3 regions of the Bradyrhizobium sp. WSM4874 genome follow, and region 2 is predicted to be linked to each of the others. Evidence: predicted binding sites of a transcription regulator. Region 2 holds the regulator's gene; each other region holds the start of a gene.
The links. Region 2 encodes LexA, which represses DNA repair genes until DNA is damaged. Its sites were predicted from a motif close to TGTTCNNNNTGTGTTCNG; they were not measured.
Positions count from the first base shown of each region.

Region 1: the regulator LexA is predicted to act here: its motif matches at 3,355-3,372, upstream of AC0L3P_RS13255 (ATP-dependent helicase).
Region 3: the regulator LexA is predicted to act here: its motif matches at 3,159-3,176, upstream of AC0L3P_RS32365 (helicase-related protein).

Region 1 covers NZ_JBVVPR010000010.1:113,515-120,228, forward strand. The annotation lists gene AC0L3P_RS13230 (SulP family inorganic anion transporter) at 1-507, shown strand, start outside; gene AC0L3P_RS13235 (hypothetical protein) at 687-1,049, opposite strand; gene AC0L3P_RS13240 (FAD-binding oxidoreductase) at 1,100-2,524, opposite strand; gene AC0L3P_RS13245 (thioesterase family protein) at 2,612-3,118, shown strand; gene AC0L3P_RS13250 (DUF1328 domain-containing protein) at 3,124-3,297, opposite strand; gene AC0L3P_RS13255 (ATP-dependent helicase) at 3,537-6,119, shown strand; gene AC0L3P_RS13260 (hypothetical protein) at 6,212-6,628, shown strand; gene AC0L3P_RS13265 (OmpA family protein) at 6,628-6,714, shown strand, end outside.
Region 2 covers NZ_JBVVPR010000002.1:95,401-102,114, reverse strand. The annotation lists gene AC0L3P_RS02795 (hypothetical protein) at 20-211, shown strand; gene AC0L3P_RS02790 (molybdopterin molybdotransferase MoeA) at 439-1,650, shown strand; gene lexA (transcriptional repressor LexA) at 1,827-2,528, shown strand; gene AC0L3P_RS02780 (hypothetical protein) at 2,991-3,425, shown strand; gene AC0L3P_RS02775 (GAF domain-containing protein) at 3,649-4,590, shown strand; gene AC0L3P_RS02770 (ComEC/Rec2 family competence protein) at 4,600-6,714, opposite strand, start outside.
Region 3 covers NZ_JBVVPR010000045.1:42,826-49,539, reverse strand. The annotation lists gene AC0L3P_RS32385 (DNA cytosine methyltransferase) at 1-360, opposite strand, end outside; gene AC0L3P_RS32380 (very short patch repair endonuclease) at 522-980, shown strand; gene rpmB (50S ribosomal protein L28) at 1,040-1,351, opposite strand; gene AC0L3P_RS32370 (DUF3108 domain-containing protein) at 1,958-2,767, shown strand; gene AC0L3P_RS32365 (helicase-related protein) at 3,443-6,714, shown strand, end outside.

The sequences.
Region 1 (6,714 bases), on a different contig from region 2:
CCGATCCAGCAGGGCGCATTCCTCGGCATCGTGCTGTCGCTGCTGCACGGCATCTGGAGCACGACGCGCGCGCGGCTCGTCGAGTTCGAGCGCGTGCCGGGCACCACGATCTGGTGGCCGGCGCATCCGCACATCGCCGGCGAGCGGATCGCCGGCGTCGCCGTAATCGGACTGCAGGCGCCGCTGTCGTTCCTCAACGCGCCCGGCTTTCGCAGCGACGTAGCCAAGGTGCTCGGCGCGACGCCGCCGCAGCTGCTGGTGCTGGAGGCGAGCGGCATGGTCGAGATCGACTTTACCGCCGCGCAGATCCTGCTCGAAATGTTCAGGGCGTGCAGCGAACAGGGCATCACGGTCGCGCTGGCCCGGCTGGAATCGGTACGTGCGCAGGACGCGTTCGAGCGGTTCAGGCTGTTCGAGGCGCTGCCCCGGGAGAACGTCTTCCACAGCGTCGACGAGGCCGTGCGCAAGCTGGGGAAAGGCGATCACATATTCACTCCGTCATCCTGAGGTGCTCCGGTTGAGACGCGAAGGCGTCGCAAGCGGAGCCTCGAAGGATGATACGGCCACGATGCAGCCGGGCCGTCGTCCTTCGAGGCTCCCCATGCGGCGCTTTGCGCCCCATGGCTCGCTCCTCAGGATGACGGTGATAGATAGGCTTGTCGTCGCAATGCGACAGCAACGAACGCTCACTGCACCAATGTCGGGTGATCGCGCTGCACGGTTTCACGGACCCAGCTGGCATGGATCGCGCGGAACAGGATCTGCGCCGTCTTGAGGTCGTTCGCCTTCATGCAGAGATCGACGATGCGACGGACTGCGTCGTCGCGCATCAGTCCATCCGAGATCTTCATCGCGATTTCCATCGCGACCTTGACCGCGCGCTCGTAGCGCACGCTGTCGCGCTTGTCGTTGCGCGCGGACCCTGCTGCGCTGGCCGCAGCGGCGTCACAGATCGCACGGATGCGCTCGGCGGCCTCGATGTCGCCGAGCGGCCGTTCGATCGCTTCGTCCCAGATGTCCTGGCGCGTCTTGCGCGCGAACCACTGCATTGCCTGCTCCGTGGTGATGGAGCGAGCATAAACGGCGGCCACGCCGCGCGCTACGCCTCCGGTACGATCTTGCCGGGATTGAAGATGTTCTGCGGATCGAGCGCCTTTTTCAGCGCCCGCATCGCGTCGATCGCCTCGGGACCGAGCTCCGCCTTGAGGTATTTCTGCTTGCCCTGTCCGATGCCGTGCTCGCCGGTGCAGGTGCCGTCCATCGCCTGCGCGCGCTCGACCAGCCGATGCATGAACTCTTCGCCGCGCGCCATCTCGTCGGCATCGTTGGTGTCGCAGACCAGCGAACAGTGGAAATTGCCGTCGCCGACATGACCGACGATCGGCGACAACAGGTTGAGGCGCTTGAGGTCTTCCTCGGTCTCGCCGACGCATTCGGCAAGCCGCGAGATCGGCACGCAGACGTCGGTCGCGACCACGCCGATGCTGTCGCCGGGCCGCAGCGCCTTGACCGACCAATAGGCGTCGTGCCGCGCCTGCCATAATTTTGTGCGATCCTCCGGCTTGGTGGTCCAGGAGAAATCGCCGCCGCCGTACTCCCCGGCGATCTCGGCAAAGGCCTTGGACTGCTCGGCGACCTCGATCTCACTGCCGTGGAATTCCATCAGCAGCAGCGGCGTTTCCGGCAGGGTCAACTTCGAATAGGCGTTGCAGGCCCGCACCTGCGCGGCGTTGAGCAACTCGATACGCGCCACGGGAATGCCGGTCTGGATCGCCAGGATCACGGCCTGACACGCCCCATGCACCGTCTCGAACGACACCGCGCCGGCCGCGATCGTATCGGGGATGCCGCGCAGGCGGATGGTCAGTTCCGAGATGATGCCGAGCGTACCCTCGGCGCCAACGAACAGATGCGTCAGGTCGTAGCCGGCGGATGATTTCTTCGCACGCGTGCCGGTCGTGATGATCTCGCCGTCGCCGCGCACCACCTTCAGCGCCAGCACACTGTCGCGCATGGTGCCGTAGCGCACCGCGTTGGTGCCGGAGGCGCGGGTCGAGGCCATGCCGCCGAGCGAGGCGTCGGCGCCGGGGTCGATCGGGAAGAACAGGCCCTGGTCACGCAGATGCTCGTTGAGCGCCTTGCGGGTGACCCCGGGCTGGATCACGCAGTCGAGGTCCTCGGCATGCACCGCGAGCACCTTGCTCATGTCGCGCAGGTCGATGCAGATGCCGCCGGCGGGTGCGTTGACCTGGCCCTCGAGCGAGGTGCCGGTGCCGAAGGCGATGACGGGCACGCCGTTTTTCGCGCAGATCCGCACCACGTCCTGGATGTCGGCGGTCTCCTGCGCCATAACCACGCCGTCCGGCGGCTGGTTCACGATCCATGTGGTGGTATGGCCGTGCTGCTCGCGAACGGCTTGCGACGTGATGAGGCGGTTGCCGAACCGTGCGGCAAGCTGCTCCAGCGCGCTCGCGAGGGCTTTCGGCGCCGGCCGCGGCGGATTATTGGTGATGGTCGTACCCACGGACGTTCCTCCCGACGAGACGAACCGTGGCAAAGGACATCTCACCGGTCAAGTCAAGCGACCGGCCGCATAGCTGGGGAAGGAAATATGCCGGAGACTGCCGCCACAGCGACCAACACCGTGCCGTTCCGCGCCTCGATCATGCAGATCGAGCCGCAATGGATCGACTACAACGGCCACCTCAACATGGCCTATTACAACGTGATGTTCGACCGCGCGATCGACCAGATGTGGCTGACGCTCGGGATCGGTCCGGGCTACATGAAGGAGCGCAGCGGCTCGACCTTCACCGCCGAATGCCACGTGCGGTATTTGCGCGAAATCCACCTCGGCGATCCCGTGCAGGTCTCGGTCTGGCTGCTGGAAGCCGACGACAAGCGGCTGCACACCTTCCAGGAGCTGCGACACGCGACCGAGGGTTGGCTGTCCGCCACGTCGGAAAACATGTCGCTTCACATCGACATGGGCTCACGAAAGGTGGCGGCTTTTCCACCAGACATCCGTGAGCGCATTGCAGCGGTGGTCAAGGCCCACATCGCCGTGCAGCGGCCCGAGGGCATCGGCCGCAACGTGGCGATGCCCTCGAAGCGGTAAGCGCGCTAGACCCTGTTACGGCCGCGGGCCAATCCAACAACGGCCGAGACCAGGAACAGCACGACCGCGATGAAGAAGATGATCTTGGCGATTTCGATCGACGCGCCGGCGAGGCCGCCAAAGCCCAGGATACCGGCGATCAGGGCGATAACCAGAAACGTCACTACCCAGCTAAGCATGATCCGAACCTCTGTTTCGATGTTTGTCTGCGATCGGCGACTGACGCGCCTCACTTGCAGAACCAATCGCCAACTGGGAACAATGGTTCCGGCCCGCTGGAGCCGGAAATTCGCCTGACCCGCAGGAACAAATTGGCTTTCCGCGCACGTGGAAAACCCCCGACCGCGGCCCCATATAGGGATCAATCCCTGTTAAGAAGGCTCCCCTTTCACCACCCCGCGGTGCCAACGTGGGGCAAATGATTCGCATGACCGAGCCGAGCAAGATCACGTCCCAAAGCGTCCCCGACCACCAACCCGCAGCCGGCGGCATCGCCGCGCGTGCGCGGGCCTCGGTAGGCCCGCAATACCTGTCCGGGCTCAATCCGGAGCAGCGCGAGGCTGTGGAGACGCTGGACGGCCCGGTTCTGGTGCTGGCCGGCGCCGGCACCGGGAAGACCCGCGTGCTGACCACGCGCATCGCCCATATCCTGAGCCAGGGCCGCGCCCGCCCCTCCGAGATCCTGTCGGTGACCTTCACCAACAAGGCCGCGCGCGAGATGAAGCACCGGCTCGGCCAGATGCTCGGCCATGCGGTCGAAGGCATGCCGTGGCTCGGCACCTTCCACTCCATCGGCGGACGCATCCTGCGCACCCATGCCGAGCTGGCGCAGCTCAAGTCGAATTTCACCGTGCTCGACGTCGACGATCAGGTGCGGCTCCTGAAGCAGCTCCTGCAAGCCGACAACATCGACGACAAGCGCTGGCCCGCGCGCATGCTGGCCGGCCTGATCGACGGCTGGAAGAACCGCGGCCTGACGCCGTCGCAGGTGCCCTCGGGCGAAGCCGCCGTCTTCGCCAACGGCAAGGGCGGCAAGCTCTATGCGAGCTATCAGGAGCGGCTGAAGATCCTGAACGCCGCCGATTTCGGCGATCTGCTGCTCGAGGATATCCGCATCTTCCGCGAGCACCCGGATATCCTGCGGCAGTACCAGCAGCGCTTCAAATTCATTCTGGTCGATGAGTACCAAGACACCAACGTCGCGCAGTATCTGTGGCTGCGGCTGCTGTCGCAGGCGCCGTCGAAGCCAACCTCGCCCACTGTCATTCCGGGGCGGCTCGAAGAGCCGAACCCGGAATCCGGAGATGAGTCCTCGGCTCCAGATTCCGGGGCGCCTTCGGCGCATCCCGGAATGACGGCTGTCCCTGTAGGCCCCACCAAAAACATCTGCTGCGTCGGCGATGACGACCAGTCGATCTATGGCTGGCGCGGCGCGGAGGTCGACAACATCCTGCGCTTCGACCATGATTTCCCCGGCGCCAAGGTCATCCGCCTCGAGCGCAACTACCGCTCGACCGGCCACATCCTCGCCGCCGCCTCGCACCTGATCGCGCACAACGAGGGCCGGCTCGGCAAGACGCTGCGCACCGAGGACCATGACGGCGAGAAGGTCACGGTCACAGGCTCCTGGGATTCGGAAGAGGAAGCCCGCGGCATCGGCGAGGAGATCGAGCAGATCCAGCGCCAGGGCGACAAGCTCAACGAGATCGCGATCCTGGTGCGCGCCTCCTACCAGATGCGCGAGTTCGAGGACCGTTTCGTCACGCTCGGCCTGCCCTATCGCGTCATCGGCGGCCCGCGCTTCTACGAGCGCGCCGAAATCCGCGATGCGCTGGCTTATCTGCGCGTCATCAATTCACCGGCCGACGATCTCGCCTTCGAGCGCATCGTCAACACGCCCAAGCGCGGCCTGGGCGATGCCACCGTGCAGATGCTGCACGATCACGCCCGCAAGCGCCGCATTCCGCTGTTCGAGGCGGCGCGCGCGGTGGTCGAGACCGATGAGCTGAAGCCGAAGGCGCGCGGCTCCTTGCGCGACGTCGTCGCCCAGTTCGACCGCTGGCGCGCCCAGCGCGAGGTCACGTCGCACACTGATCTGGCCCAGATCGTGCTCGACGAGAGCGGCTACACCGAGATGTGGCAGAAGGACCGCTCGGCGGACGCCGCGGGTCGGCTCGAAAACCTCAAGGAGCTGGTGCGCTCGATGGAGGAGTTCGAGAATCTGCAAGGGTTTTTGGAGCACATCTCGCTGGTGATGGACCGCGACAGCGGCGCCGATGAGGACGCGGTGTCGCTGATGACGCTGCATTCGGCCAAGGGGCTGGAATTCGACAACGTGTTCCTGCCCGGCTGGGAGGAAGGCCTGTTTCCGAGCCAGCGCACGCTGGACGAACAGGGCCGCGCCGGCCTCGAGGAAGAGCGCCGGCTCGGCCATGTCGGCCTAACCCGCGCCCGCCGCCGCGCCAAAATCTATTTTGCCACCAACCGCCGGATCCATGGCACCTGGTCGACCACGATCCCGTCGCGCTTCCTCGACGAACTGCCGGCGGCCAATGTCGAGATCACGGAATCCAAGGGCGGCTCGGCCTGGGGCGGCACCGGCGGCTACGGGGCCTCCCGCTTCGACGACATGGAAGCGTTCGGCTCCACCTATTCGACCCCCGGCTGGCAGCGCGCCCAGGCCAATCGCAATCGCGGCGGGGGCGGCGGCGGCAATGGCGGCCGCGGCAGCTTCGAGGAACAGGCCTCGTCGTTTTCGTCCCAGTCGTCCTCGCCCGATTTCGGCAGCTTCTCCTCGCGCCGCCGCGGGCCCCTGACGATCGAGGGCGAGCTGGTGGCCAAATCCACCGGCACGACCTCGGAGTTCTCCCTCTCCGACCGGGTCTTCCACCAGAAATTCGGCTATGGCCGCGTCACCAAGATCGACGGCAACAAGCTCACCATCGCCTTCGACAAGGCGGGGGAAAAGAAGGTCGTGGACAGTTTTGTGCAGCGGACGTGAGGCCCCTGCCCTGTGTGGCGGTGGCGTTACGCTGCCGTTTCTTCCTTCTACGCCCCTTGACCACCGCGAACTTCCCCGTATCAGATGCGGCCATGGTCCGGGGCTCCATCACACTGATCGTACTGGCATTGGTCATGCCGTCGCTTGCAGCGGCGGAGACCGTGAGCTTTGGCGATTCGATCGGGATGCTGGCGAAAAGTTGCGGTGCGGAAATCGTCGCCAATTGCCGCGGCGTCAACCCGGATTCGACCCGCCTGAAGGAGTGCCTGTCGCGCAACCGCGACGTGCTCTCACAGCAGTGCCAGAGCGACTATCTCGGCGCCTTCGATGCCATCCAGAAGCGCGTCGCCGCCCGGGTCACGGTGGCGAACGCCTGCCAGCGCGAGATCGTCAAGGTCTGCGGCGGCTCGACCAAGGAGACCAGCAAGGCGGTCCCCTGCCTGGTCTCGACGCCCAAAGGCATCAGCAACAACTGCCTGAAGGCCGTCGACGACGCGGGGTATCGGTGATGCCGGCGAACAGGCTTTTCACCGCCGGAATATCCATCGCGCTCGGCCTCGCTTTGCTCGCGGGCGCAGCCCAAGCGCAGACGGCG
Region 2 (6,714 bases):
TACGGACGGATGCATCATCGTGCTGGGCAAAACCTACCTCACCAAGCAAGCCTCTCTTCTTCTTGAATTCGCCAGGACAACTTCAGATTCGGACCTTTCCGCCAAGCTTGTGAGCAAGGCCGCCGACCTGAAATCCCAAGCCGATCCGCTACCCGACAAGGATCAAGGACCCAAGGCGCCCGACGTAACTCCCGGGCAGGCAGGGAGCTGATCGGTACAGGCCGGGGGGCGCACGTCGTTCTCGTCTTACCATGACCACTCTCCTGCCGATCTGTCAGGTTCTTCGGATCATGCCGCGACGCGCTTGATCCTGCCTTCCGGAACAATGTGAAGCGGCGGGATGACTGCGCTCGCTCAGCCGTTTTTGCCTCTGCGCCCGCGCTCGGCTAGAAGACTTGCGGAACATTCGCCCGAACGTGCCGAGCAGGAGTTTTCGCCGTGGCCTTGATGCCGGTTTCTGACGCGCTTGCCGCGGTGCTGGCGGGTGCAGAGCCGCTGCCCGAAGAAATGATTTCCCTCGACGAGGCCTACCATCGCGTGCTCGCGCGTGACGTCGCGGCGCGACGCACGCAGCCGCCGCAGGCGATGTCCGCGATGGACGGCTACGCGGTGCGCGCGGCCGATGCCGCGACGATCGATTCGGAGCTCACCGTCATCGGCGAAGTCGCGGCAGGCCGACCGTTCGCGGGGACGGTCGGCGCCGGCGAGGCCGTGCGGATCTTCACCGGCGGCGTCGTTCCCGGTGGCGCGGACGCCGTCGTGATCCAGGAGGACACGGTCGCCGCCGGCAAGCGTATCACGATCAAGGAAGCCGCGATCGCCGGACGGCACATCCGTCCCGCCGGCGTCGATTTCCGCGAGGGCGACGTGCTCCTGCGCAAGGGAAGCCGTCTCACCGAGCGCGACCTCGCGCTCGCCGCCGGGATGAACCATCCGCGCCTTGCCGTTTTCAGGCGTCCGAAGGTCGCGATTCTCGCCACCGGCGACGAGCTGGTGATGCCGGGCACCACGCCCGGTCACGGCCAGATCGTCTATTCCAACGGCTACGCCCTGCACGCGCTCGCCCGCAGCGAGGGCGCCGAGACCATCGACCTCGGTATTGCCGCCGACACGCTGGAGGCCACCACCACCGGCATCCGCCGCGCCCGCGAGAGCGGCGCCGACATCCTGATCACGACCGGCGGCGCATCGGTCGGCGACCACGATCTGGTCCAGCAGGCACTGAGGGACGAAGGCATCGCGATGGCGTTCTGGAAAATCGCGATGCGGCCAGGCAAGCCGATGATGCACGGTCGGCTCGGCACAATGGGTGTGATCGGCCTGCCGGGCAATCCCGTGTCGTCCTACGTGTGCGCTTTCCTGTTCCTGGTGCCTCTGATTCGCGCCCTGTCTGGCCGTTCTGTGATTCACCATCGCCGTGAAAGCGCCGTGCTCGGCCGCGACGTCGGCGCCAACGACCAGCGCGAGGACTATCTGCGCGCGCATCTGGAGGAGCGTGACGACGGCACACGCGTCGTTCTTCCCGTCAATCATCAGGACTCTTCGCTGCTTGCGAATCTCGCTGCAGCACAGGTACTTCTCGTGCGCGCTCCGTTCGCGCCGAAGGCCGAAGCTGGCACGGCTTGCGAAGTGCTGCGGCTCCCCGTCTGAGCGCCTCGGCAACGCGCGTTCCGCGAACTTTGCTCTGTTCACGGTAAATTAAGCAGTTGCGGAACATGTATCGAACATATAGTGTCCGTTCATGATTTGTTTCGAGCATGTAGCGGCTTATTGCCGAATTCAGCGTCTCGGAATCGGACGACATCAACCGGGGGACTTTGGTCGAGATGTTAACGCGCAAACAATACGAGCTTCTGCGGTTCATCAGTGAACGTCTGAAGGAAAGCGGCGTGCCGCCCTCCTTCGACGAGATGAAGGATGCGCTCGACCTGCGCTCGAAGTCAGGCATCCATCGCCTGATCACGGCGCTCGAGGAGCGTGGCTTCATCCGACGCCTGCCCAACCGCGCCCGTGCGATTGAAGTCATTAAGCTGCCGGAGCTCCAGGCAGCCGCAGGCAGCCGGCGCGGCTTCACGCCGAGCGTCATCGAGGGCAATCTCGGCAAGGTGCGTGCGAGCTCCAGCCTGTCGGCTGACGAGGGCGAGCGTCCCGTCGCGGTGCCGGTGATGGGCCGCATCGCGGCCGGCACGCCGATCGAGGCGTTGCAGACCCGCAGCCATACCATCAGCGTACCGCCTGACATGCTCGGCTCGGGCGAGCATTACGCGCTCGAAGTGCGCGGCGATTCCATGGTCGAGGCCGGCATTCTTGACGGCGACATGGCACTGATCCAGCGCAACGAGAGCGCCGATACCGGCGACATCGTGGTGGCGCTGATCGACGACGAGGAAGCGACGCTGAAGCGCTTCCGCCGTCGCGGTGCCTCGATCGCGCTCGAGCCCGCCAACGCGGCCTATGAGGTCCGCATCCTGCCGCCCAACCGGGTGAAGATTCAGGGCAAGCTGATCGGGCTTTACCGGAAGTACTGATACCGGAAGTGCTTCATACCGGAAGTGCTTGGCGCCTCGCGCGCTTCCACCGGCATCGCCGGTCAGAGATTGGAGCGGATCATCGTCCGCTCCGGCTGGATAGTCGTTCTGGTTCTGCACAGACTATCCTGCCCCTCCTCCGGCGCTGGCTCCTCGCGACGCCCACGGAAACGGCACCGCTTCAAACAGCACCGCTTCGCGGCTCGAGTGTTCGAGGAAACACCGGCCAGCGATCAAGTTCGACCGTTGCAGACAAGCCGGCAATGTTCGCGCATGCGCCTCCCGAATGCATCGCAACGGGCTTTGTTCCTATTGAATTCGGGAAAGATAATGTGATCGCGGCTTGCAGAAGCCAGCCGCAGATTTGCCCACAACCAAGCAGAGCGTTCGTGCTTCCACTCTGATAGAGGCCTGCGCCTCGATAAGAGACGCGGGTAGCTATCCCAGCATGAGGAGCACCCGATGTGTGACTACAGCCTGCATGCCGTCGCGTCGCGCCCCGCCGAAGTCGGCGAGACGATCGTCACGACAAGCTTCCGCGGCACCTCGACGCGCGGCTTCGCCTCCGCAGCCGATCCGTCTGTTGCCGTCTGCCTGCTGCCAGGGACGGAGCTCGCCTTCGCCGACGACGTCCGTTACGACAATCGCTGGATCTGGACGCGCACCATCAATTCCCGCGTGGGCAAGTTCGGCAAGATCGATCCGCACATTCCCGACCGCCATCATGATGCGATCGAATTCCCGGACGGCAAATATGTGCTGGTGACGCAGCTCGTCGAAGGCCAGCGCGCGACCGTGCTGCAACTGCCGGTAACTCAGTCGGTGGCCGAGCGCGAGCACAAGGCGCAGATCGTCGCCGACCGGCCGCCGACCGTCACGCACCTGCCGATCGGCTGACACAGCCGCCTCCGGCTACGAGGTCGGGGGTCAGGATTGAATTGCCATCGCCGGCCGCGGCCGGCGAGATGGTGTGGCTTGCGTCCGCGAAATCCAATCGGATGGACCAAGCCCTTGCACCTCTCCGCCGCACGAAGTTTGAGCCGCCCTGCCTGAAGTTTGAACGTCCGCTTCGCAGCCAAATGACCGATGCTGTCAGGGCTTGAGACGGCGGACACGCTCGATGAAAACCTTCCTTCGCGTCGTTGAACTCTGGGTGCCCGATCGGACGCGCATGCGGCTGAAGTTTGGCGGCGGCCTCTACGACGAAGGGCTGTCCGCGTTCAAGGCCGTCAGCGAAGAGCTGCACTTCGGGTATGACGAGGGACTTCCGGGCAAGGCCTGGGCCGCGGGCCACCCCGTGATCCTCACCAAATTCGCCAACTCCTATTTCAAACGGACCGATCAGGCGCTCGCGGCCGGCCTCACCTGCGGCGTCGCGGTGCCGGTGTTTGCGGGTGAATTCCTGCAAGCCGTCATGGTGCTGTTCTGCGGCGACGACGAAGCGCATGTCGGGGCGATCGAGCTTTGGCACAACGACCCAGATGCTTCCCACGAGATGGGGCTCGTCGATGGCTATTATGGCACCGCCGACATGTTCGAATTCAACTCCCGCCACACTAAATTTCCTCGCGGCTTTGGCCTGCCTGGCCGCACCTGGAAGGCGGGGCTGCCGCTGATCATCAAGAACCTGCACGACGCCAGGAGTTTTCTGCGCTGGGAGGACGCAGCCAAGGTCGGGATCAATTGCGGCGTCGGCGTGCCCTATCGGACCGGCACGGACCAGACCTGGGTCCTGACATTCCTCTCCGCGCAGGCCACGCCGATTGCGCGACGCTTCGAAATCTGGATCCCGAACGAGACCCACTCGGCACTGGTGTTCCGCGCCGGCGATTGCAGCGCGCAGACCGACCTTGCCGCGCTCTATGCGGAAAAATCCATTGCCAGAGGCGAAGGCAGCATCGGCGGGGCCTGGGCGACCGGCATGCCCGCGCTCAACAATGAGCTCGCGCATGACGGCTCGGTCGCCGGTTTCGAAGCCTGCACAGCCGGACTGAGCCGGATGGTGGCCCTGCCGGTCATCGGCAATTCCAGGCTCGACGCCGTGCTGGCCTGGTACTTGTAACCGATCCGATCAATCGTCGGCCTGCAAGTCGGTCTCCGCCGGCGTTGCGTCCTTGGTGCGGGGCGCGGTCGTCTTAGGCGCAAGGCTGCCGTCGAAATCACCCTCGCCGGCGCCGGCCGGTAACCAGGGGCGGCTCGTGCCTCTCGCCCTCACCGCCTGAACCACAAAACCGTCACCACGCTGCGTCAGCGCCAGCGCGCTCTGGCTGGCGAGCCGCTGCCGATCGACCACCATCGCCGCGCAATCGGGCGGCGCGGGACGTGTCGTCACCACCAGCGCGGCCCGACTGCAATCGTCCGCGAGAGCGTCGACGCGCAGTGCCAGTGCGACCAGCCTCCCGTCGGCCAGTGGCGTCACGCAGCCGGATTCGTCACAGGACACGCCATCGGCCAGCGAGGCTCTGCCGGCATCGCGCGGATCGGCGTCGGCAGCGAGCCATTCCTTGAGCAGAAAGCTGTCCTTGTTCGTCCTGATCAGGTGTAGATATCCGTCCCTGCCCCGCACGGCGACGCTCGCGCCATCCCCGGCAATCAGGATGTCGGGCTGCCGCGACGACAGTCCCCAGAGGATCGCAGCCAGCAGCACCAGTGCGCCCGACCAGCGCAGCGGCGTGCGCAACAGTCCCAGCACGATGATTCCCAGGCTCGCCGCGATCAGCGGCGCGATCCCGAACGCCGGGATGCGGCCGACCGCGCCCGGCAATGCCGCGACCCATCGCGAGACCGCGACCATCCAGTCGATGCCGATTCCCATCAGCCACCAGAACACGCTGTCGAGCCCGAACGGCGCCGCAAGCAGCCCCAACAGTCCTGCCGGCATCACCAGTGCCGAGACCACCGGCATCGCGCCGAGATTGGCGAGCACCCCGAACGGCGTGACACGGTGGAAGTGGAACGCGGCATAGGGCGTGGTCGCAAGTCCCGCAATCAGCGAAGCCATGAACAGCATCGCGATCTCGCGGCCGCCCCACATCGCAATGCGCGCGGTCGCCGAATGGTCCGGCGAGGCAAACAAATTCGGCATGCCGATCTGCACCAGCGCCACCAGCCCCAGCGTTGCCGCAAACGACATCTGAAAACTCGGATGCACCAGCGCTTCCGGCGCGACCGCCAGCACGATCAGCGCGGCGACAGCAAGCGTGCGGAAGGTGATGGCGCGGCGATCGACCATCACTGCGATCAGCACCACCGCGGTCATGAAGAACGATCTTTGCGTGGCGACCTCCGCGCCCGACAGCAGCAGGTAGAACGCAGCGGCGACCAGCGCGGCGGCGGCCGACCATTTCTTGATGGCGAAGCCGGCCGCCAATCCCGGGATCAGAGCGAGCAGCGCCCGGACCGCGAAGAACACGACACCGGCAACGACGGCCATGTGATAACCGGAGATCGAGAGCACGTGGCCGAGGCCTGAGATGAACATCGCGTCGTTGACGGGCGTGGTGATCGCATCGCGCCGCCCGGTGAGCAGCGCGGTCGCGATCGCCCGGTTGTCGCCGTCGAGCGTCGCCCGGATGCGGGCATCGATCGCATCGCGCAGGCCTTGCATGAAGGCCGCGTAACGCAGCCGCAAGCCGGCGGCCTCAGGCGGCGCCGCCACCGTGATGGCGCCCATCGCGAAGCCGGAGGCGCCAATGCCCTGGAAAAACATGTCTCGCGAAAAGTCGTAGCTGCCGGGCCGTACCGGCGCGAGCGGCGGCATCAGCCGTGCCTTCAGCTGAACGAAGCTGCCGACCTCCGGCGCGGTGCCCTTGCGGACCGACAGGCGTACGCGCTCGAGCCTCACGTCGCTCCGCTGCGCCTCCATCGCGGTGACGCGCAGCACGAAACGATCGGTGCGCTCGCGGATGTCGCGGGCTTCGACGAAGCCCGACAACGACACCGAATAGAGCGTCTTAGCCAGCACCGGGTGGGCGATGCGCGCCGTCTTCCAGGTCGCGACGGCAAAGCCGGTCGCGACCGCCGCGATCATGATGGCCGGGGCGAACAGCCGGCTCCGCCGCAACAGAGCCGCGCCAAGCAGGAGCGCAATGGCGGTCGTTGCAACGACCCACAGCACCGGCTCGTGATCAGCAGAGAAATAAAGCGCGATGCCGCAGCCAAACGCGACGGGCACCCACGGCAACAG
Region 3 (6,714 bases), on a different contig from region 2:
TGGCAGCTGATTGCGGGGATCTGATGCGGTGGCAGTTGTGTTGGCTCTGGAGAATCCCTGACAAGGCGGACCACCAATGATGCCAATCCGGGAACCGATCTTCACAGTCTCTTTGACAATTGAAGCAACGCCTTTAGGGCCGAGCGTAATCAGATCACCAGCTGTAGCGGCTGCGCCGGGAAAGTTCCGCTTATGCGTCTCGATCGCTGCAGGAGAGATGTCGAAGGCTGAGCTGAGTTCGAATCCGGCCGATTTGAATCCATGATCGAGACCACCGGCGCCGGAAAAGACGCTTACAATCTTCGGAAGGTTGTTCGTGGTGCGTTTGGAATTGGATCGCTGTTGCTGCGCCTTCGTCATCACTTTTCATCAGCCGGTATGGTTGCTTACGAGTGCTCGCGCATCGTCGCTGCAACCGAGGGTATAGATAGAGGGTCGTTGCGTCCAATTGTTACTAAGTATAGTAAAAAACCCGTTAAATTTCAGCGGGTTGACGCCAGCGAACAGCGCGGACGGCAAAGATGGATACGGTAACGGCGATTCAGCGAAGCGCGAATATGGCTGCAATCCGCTCGAAAAATACACGTCCAGAGATTGCCGTTCGCCGCTTCCTGTTCGCCGCTGGGCTGCGGTTTCGGCTGCATGCGAAGACCCTTCCAGGAAAGCCGGACATCATTTTCCCATCGCGCCGGGTGGTAATCTTTGTTCACGGCTGCTTTTGGCACGGCTGCACGAAGTGCGTGGACGGAAAGCGTAGGGTGAAGTCAAATTCGAAATATTGGATTGAAAAGGTTCGCGGAAACCGATCGCGCGACGCTAGGCACAAGAGGGCGCTACGTGCTGCCGGATGGAAATGTCTGACCGTCTGGGAATGTGAAGTGTCGAAGCTGCATAAGCTACGCCGACTTCTTGATGCCGTCGCCTCTCATCCAACGCGCAAGCAAAAAACGGCCGGATCTCTCGATCCGGCCGTCACGTAAAACTTGATCCAGCTAAGCCTACGCCTCGCGACGCAAGCCCTCACCCAATCCGAAAATTCTTAGCTCGCCTTCTTCTCCGGCGCCGGGGTCGGGCCGACCTTCTTCTGGATGGCGCGCTTCAGCTCGAGGGCGCGCGGCGACAGCACGGCGGCCTTGGCCTTGAGCAGGAAGGGATCGAGGCCGCCATTGTGGTCGACGCTCTTGATCGCGTTGGTGGAGACGCGCAGGCGCACGTTGCGGCCCAGCGCTTCGCTGATGAAGGTCACGTTGACCAGGTTCGGCAGGAAGCGGCGCTTGGTCTTGATGTTGGAGTGGCTGACCGTGTGGCCGACCTGGGGGCCCTTGGCCGTCAATTCGCAGCGGCGAGACATGGCAAAATCCTCAATCTTTCCCAACGATGTGCGGCCGCCATTCGGGGCGCCACGGGCAAATTCTCTGTCCTTGCAGGGAGCGGGCGGACGTATAGGGGGGAAGCGGCGGGACGTCAAGGTTTTGGGGCGTGTTTCATGCTCCAAGGTAGCTGTCATCGCCCGGCAGTTGGTGTCATCGCCCGCGAAGGCGGGCGATCCAGTATTCCGAGAAAGCGCGGCTAGAGTCGAGGGGCCGCGGCGTACTGGATGCCCCGCCTTCGCGGGGCATGACAGCAAGGCATGACAGCGGTGGAGGTGGCGGGGTGATGTGCGCGCTTCTGACCCGCCCCGATCACCAAAACGGCAATGATTATCGCGCCTTACCATCACATAAAGGGCGTATTCGCGCCCGAAGAGTGCAGTGGAGTTCCGGACGCGGATTGGCCCGGACACATTGCTTGGCGCGGGTTTTGGCTTAAGTAACGACCGTTCGCGCCCCGATTGGATTGTTTCGTGCTCACAACGCCTCATCTTGCGCCAAGTCTGCGTCCAAATGAGCTGCGCCCAAATGAGCTGCGCTCAGCGGAGCGGCGCGCAAGTCATCCGCGCTCTGCCGGCCGGTGGGTCATGGCGGCCCTTTTCGGGCTGGTTTTGGCGTGGGCGGCGGAGCCCGCGGCGGCGCAAGGCAAGCTCGAGGCGCAATACGAGGCGACGCTGGCGGGCATTCCCGTAGGCCGAGGCGCCTGGAACATCGACATCCAGGACGACGTGTTCGCGGCCGCGGCCTCCGGCGGCACCTCGGGGCTGCTGAAATCCTTTGCGGGCGGGTCGGGCACCGGTGCCTCGCAGGGCCGCGTGGTCAACGGCGCGCTGGTCGCGACCGGCTATCAGGCCTCCACCACCACCTCGAAGAAAACCGAAGAGATCCGCATCACGCTCGACAAGGGCAATGTGAAGGATTTTGCCATCCTGCCGGAGCCGCCGCTCGATCCCGACCGCATCGTCGTCACCGACGCGCATCGCCGCGGCGTCTGGGACCCGATGACGGCCTCGCTGGTGCGCGTATCCGGCACCGGCGACGTGCTGTCGGCGGACGCCTGCCACGGCAGCGCCGCCGTGTTCGACGGCCGCATGCGCTACGAGCTCAAGCTCGATTTCAAGCGCATGGAAAACGTCAAGGCGGAGAAGGGCTATCACGGCCAGGTCGTGGTCTGCTCGCTGTATTTCGTGCCCATCGCCGGCTACATCCCCGATCGTCCCGTGATCAAATATCTCGCTGCCCAGCGCAACATCGAGGTCGCGTTCGCGCCGATCGCCGGCACGCGCATCCTGGTCCCATTCTGGCTGAAAGTGCCGACCCCGCTCGGGCCGGCCATGCTGGAAGCGACCAGCTTCGTCACCAGCGCCCAGCCGCCCAGGGTCGCAAAGACGCAGTAGGCTTGGCGTAGCCCCCGCTGCCGTAGCCCGGATGGAGCGCAGCGTAATCCGGGGTTCTTTGCTTCGGCCCCCGCATTGCGCTCCGCTCCATGCGGGCTACGGACCTCACCTTTTGGCCGAAAATAAACACAAGCAATTTCAACAACATGCCTACTGTGCATGGGGTTGTTTTCGCGCTTTTGTTTTGGAGGGGTCGGGGAGCGGGAATCCATTTGACTCCTCCCCGATTCTGATTCGACTCCGCGCCGTCCCCAGCTTTAACGAATCCGCCACCGAAACGTCGCTTGTGCGGCGGGCCAAAACTCCATCTAGTGCGAACCAATAGGCCTCCCGCGACATCTTGCGTGAACGGAACAGGACTCAAGGGGGAGTCAGCGATTCGGCCGCGATTCGTTCTCAACTCGTTCCGAAGCTTAAAGCCAACGGGAAAAGCGTCGCAAAGTGAGACAGTTGCGCGAGGTTCGGGGAGGGGCGCCGCATTCTCCGCTGTCATGCCCCGGCTTGACCGGGGCATCCAGTACGCCGCGCCCTCTCGGTTTGATCTGCGCCGCCTCTGGAATACTGGATCGCCCGGTCGAGCCGGGCGATGACAGCAGTGTGTGAGGCCAGCCCTTCGCGCCACCGCCCCAAAACAGCACTGACATTCGCCCCAATCGCCATTACCTAATCCCCCAGATGCCTTTTTCCTCCTCCCCCTTCGCTTCCGATCGGCTTCCCGGCGCCGGCGTCACTGCGGTGCTTGGTCCCACCAACACCGGCAAGACCCATCTCGCCATCGAGCGGATGCTCGCGCATCCCTCCGGCATGATCGGGCTGCCGCTGCGCCTGCTGGCGCGCGAGGTCTACAACAAGATCGCCGCGCGGGTCGGCCCCGATGCCGTCGCGCTCGTGACCGGCGAGGAGAAGATCAAGCCGAAATCGCCGCGCTACTGGGTCTCGACCGTCGAGGCGATGCCGCGGGATCTCGACGTCTCGTTCCTCGCCGTCGACGAGGTGCAGATCGCGTCTGATCTGGAACGCGGCCACGTCTTCACCGATCGCATCCTCAACCGCCGCGGCCGCGACGAGACGCTGCTCCTGGGTGCCGCCACGATGCGCCCGATCATCGAGCGGCTGCTGCCCGGCGTCTCCATGATCACGCGGCCGCGCCTGTCGCAGCTGGAATTCGCCGGCGACCGCAAGATCACGCGGCAGCCGCGCCGCACCGCCATCGTCGCCTTCTCGGCCGACGAGGTCTACGCCATCGCCGAGCTGATCCGCCGCCAGCATGGCGGCGCCGCCGTGGTGCTGGGCTCGCTCTCGCCGCGCACCCGCAACGCGCAGGTCGCGATGTTCCAGAACGGCGAGGTCGATTACCTCGTCGCCACCGACGCCGTCGGCATGGGCCTCAATCTCGACGTCGACCACGTCGCCTTTGCCTCCGACCGCAAGTTCGACGGCTACCAGTTCCGCCGCCTGACGCCGTCCGAATTCGGCCAGATCGCCGGCCGCGCCGGCCGCGCCACCCGCAACGGCACCTTCGGCACCACCGGCCGCTGCGCGCCGTTCGAGCCCGAACTCGTCAATGCGCTGCAGAACCACACCTTCGATCCCGTGAAGGTTTTGCAATGGCGCAATTCGAAGCTGGATTTTGCCTCCCTCGGCGCGCTCCAGGTCTCGCTGAACCTGGCCCCCGGTCACGAGGCGCTGACGCGCGCGCCCATCGCCGAGGACATGCGCGTGCTCGACCACGCCGCCCGCGACGCCGAGGTGCGCGATGTCGCGCATGGCAAGGACGCCGTGGAACGGCTGTGGGAGGCCTGCCAGGTCCCGGATTATCGAAAACTGTCGCCGGCCGCCCATGCCGAGCTGGTGACGACGCTGTACGGCTTCCTGATGCGGAAGGGATGCATCCCCGACGCCTGGTTCAGGACCCAGATCGACCAGGCCGACCGCGTCGACGGCGATATCGACACGCTGTCGGCCCGGATCGCGCAGATTCGCACCTGGACCTTCGTCGCCAACCGTCCCGACTGGCTGAAAGACCCGGAACGCTGGCAGGGGATCGCCCGCGAGGTCGAAAATAAATTATCGGATGCGCTCCATGAACGCTTGACTGAGCGTTTCGTTGATCGCCGGACCAGTGTATTGATGCGCCGCCTGCGGGAGAACACGAGCTTGAATACGGAAATCGGCAAGACCGGCGAAGTCATCGTCGAAGGCCATGTCATCGGCCGCCTCGATGGCTTCACCTTTGCACCGGATGCGGCGGAAGCCGGCTCCGATGCGAAAGCGTTGCAGGCTGCAGCGCAGGCCGTGCTCGCCGGCGAGATCAACGCGCGCGCCGAAAAACTGGGCAATGCGCCGGACGAGCAGTTCGTGCTGACCTCGGAAGGCATCATCCGCTGGACCGGCGACGCCGTGGCGCGGCTGTCTGCCGCAGAGGACGCGCTGCATCCGCGCATCCGCATCATCTCCGACGAACGCCTCACGGGCGCCCCCCGCGACAAGGTGCAGGCCCGGCTCGACCTCTGGCTCAAGACGCATATCGAAAAGCTGCTCGGGCCGCTGTTCGAGCTCAGTAAGGCCGAGGACGTCACCGGCATCGCCCGCGGCATCGCCTATCAGCTAGTCGAGGCGCTCGGCGTGCTGGAGCGCCCGAAGATCGCCAACGAGCTGAAGGACCTCGACCAGCCCTCGCGCGCGACCTTGCGCAAATACGGCGTCCGCTTCGGCGCCTATCACCTCTATTTCCCCGGCCTGCTCAAGCCGGCCGGGCGTGCGCTGGCCGCGCTGCTCTGGGCGCTGAAGCAGGACAATGTCGATCCCTCCGCGCTGTCGGGCGCGCAGCATCTGGCGAGCTCCGGCCGCACCTCGTTCCCGGTCGACAAGCAGCTGCCGCGCGATGCCTATCGCGTGCTCGGCTACAAGCAGGCCGGCGAGCGCGCCGTGCGTGTCGACATTCTGGAGCGCCTGGCCGATCTGATCCGTCCGGCGCTGGCCTGGCGCGAGAACGCGTCCGGCGAAAAGCCCGCGGGTGCGTTCGACGGCCGCAGCTTTGTCGTGACGCAGGCGATGACCTCGCTCACCGGTTCTGCGGGCGAAGATTTTGCGTCGGTGCTGCGTGCGCTCGGCTATCGCATGGACAAGCGTCCGCCGCTGCCGGCGAAGCCCGCTGCGGCTGTTGCCGAGGCGCCTGTTGCTGACGCCTCCAGCGAAGAGACGCCCGCAACCGAAACGCCGGTCGAGGACGCCGCAGCGCCTGCGGACACCGCGATCGAAGCCGCCGCCGAGCCTGTCACCGTCGAGGACGCGCCAGGGATGGAGCAGCACGACGAGCCAGCGCAAGACGAGCCGGCGCTCGAAGCTTCCGTCACGCCGGAAGACGCTCCCGGCATCGCGCCACCGGAGGAAGAAGCTGCAGTCTCCGCTGAGGCTGCCGCTCCTGCTGAAGCCGCTCCCGCCGAAACCGCATCTGCCGAGACTGCTGCAGCCGAAGCCGCGGCGTCGGCCGATGCGGCAGCACCCGTGGAGGCCGCGGCCACGCCCGCCGAGCCCGAGCTCATCGAGGTCTGGCGTCCCGCCGGCCGTCACGACGATCGCAAGCCGCGCCACGAGCGCCATCGCAACCAGCGCCATCACCAGCCGCGTCCGCAGGCGACTGCGGAAGCCGGCACTGCTCCTGCCGAAGGCGAAGCCGCGCCGGCCGCCGACGGCGAGAAGCGCGGTGAGCGTCATCGCCATGGCGGCGGTCATCGTCGCGATGGTGGCAGAGACTTCCGCAAGCCGCGCGAAGGCGGCGCCGAAGGCGCGCCACGTCCCGAGGGGCGCGACGACAAGAACCGTCGCTTCGAAGGCAAGAATGGCGGCAACAAGGACCGCGACAACAAGGATCGCAACAAGGGCAAGTTCGGCGGCGATCGCGACAAGGGCCGCGACAACCGCGGCCGCGAACGCGACAAGGGCCG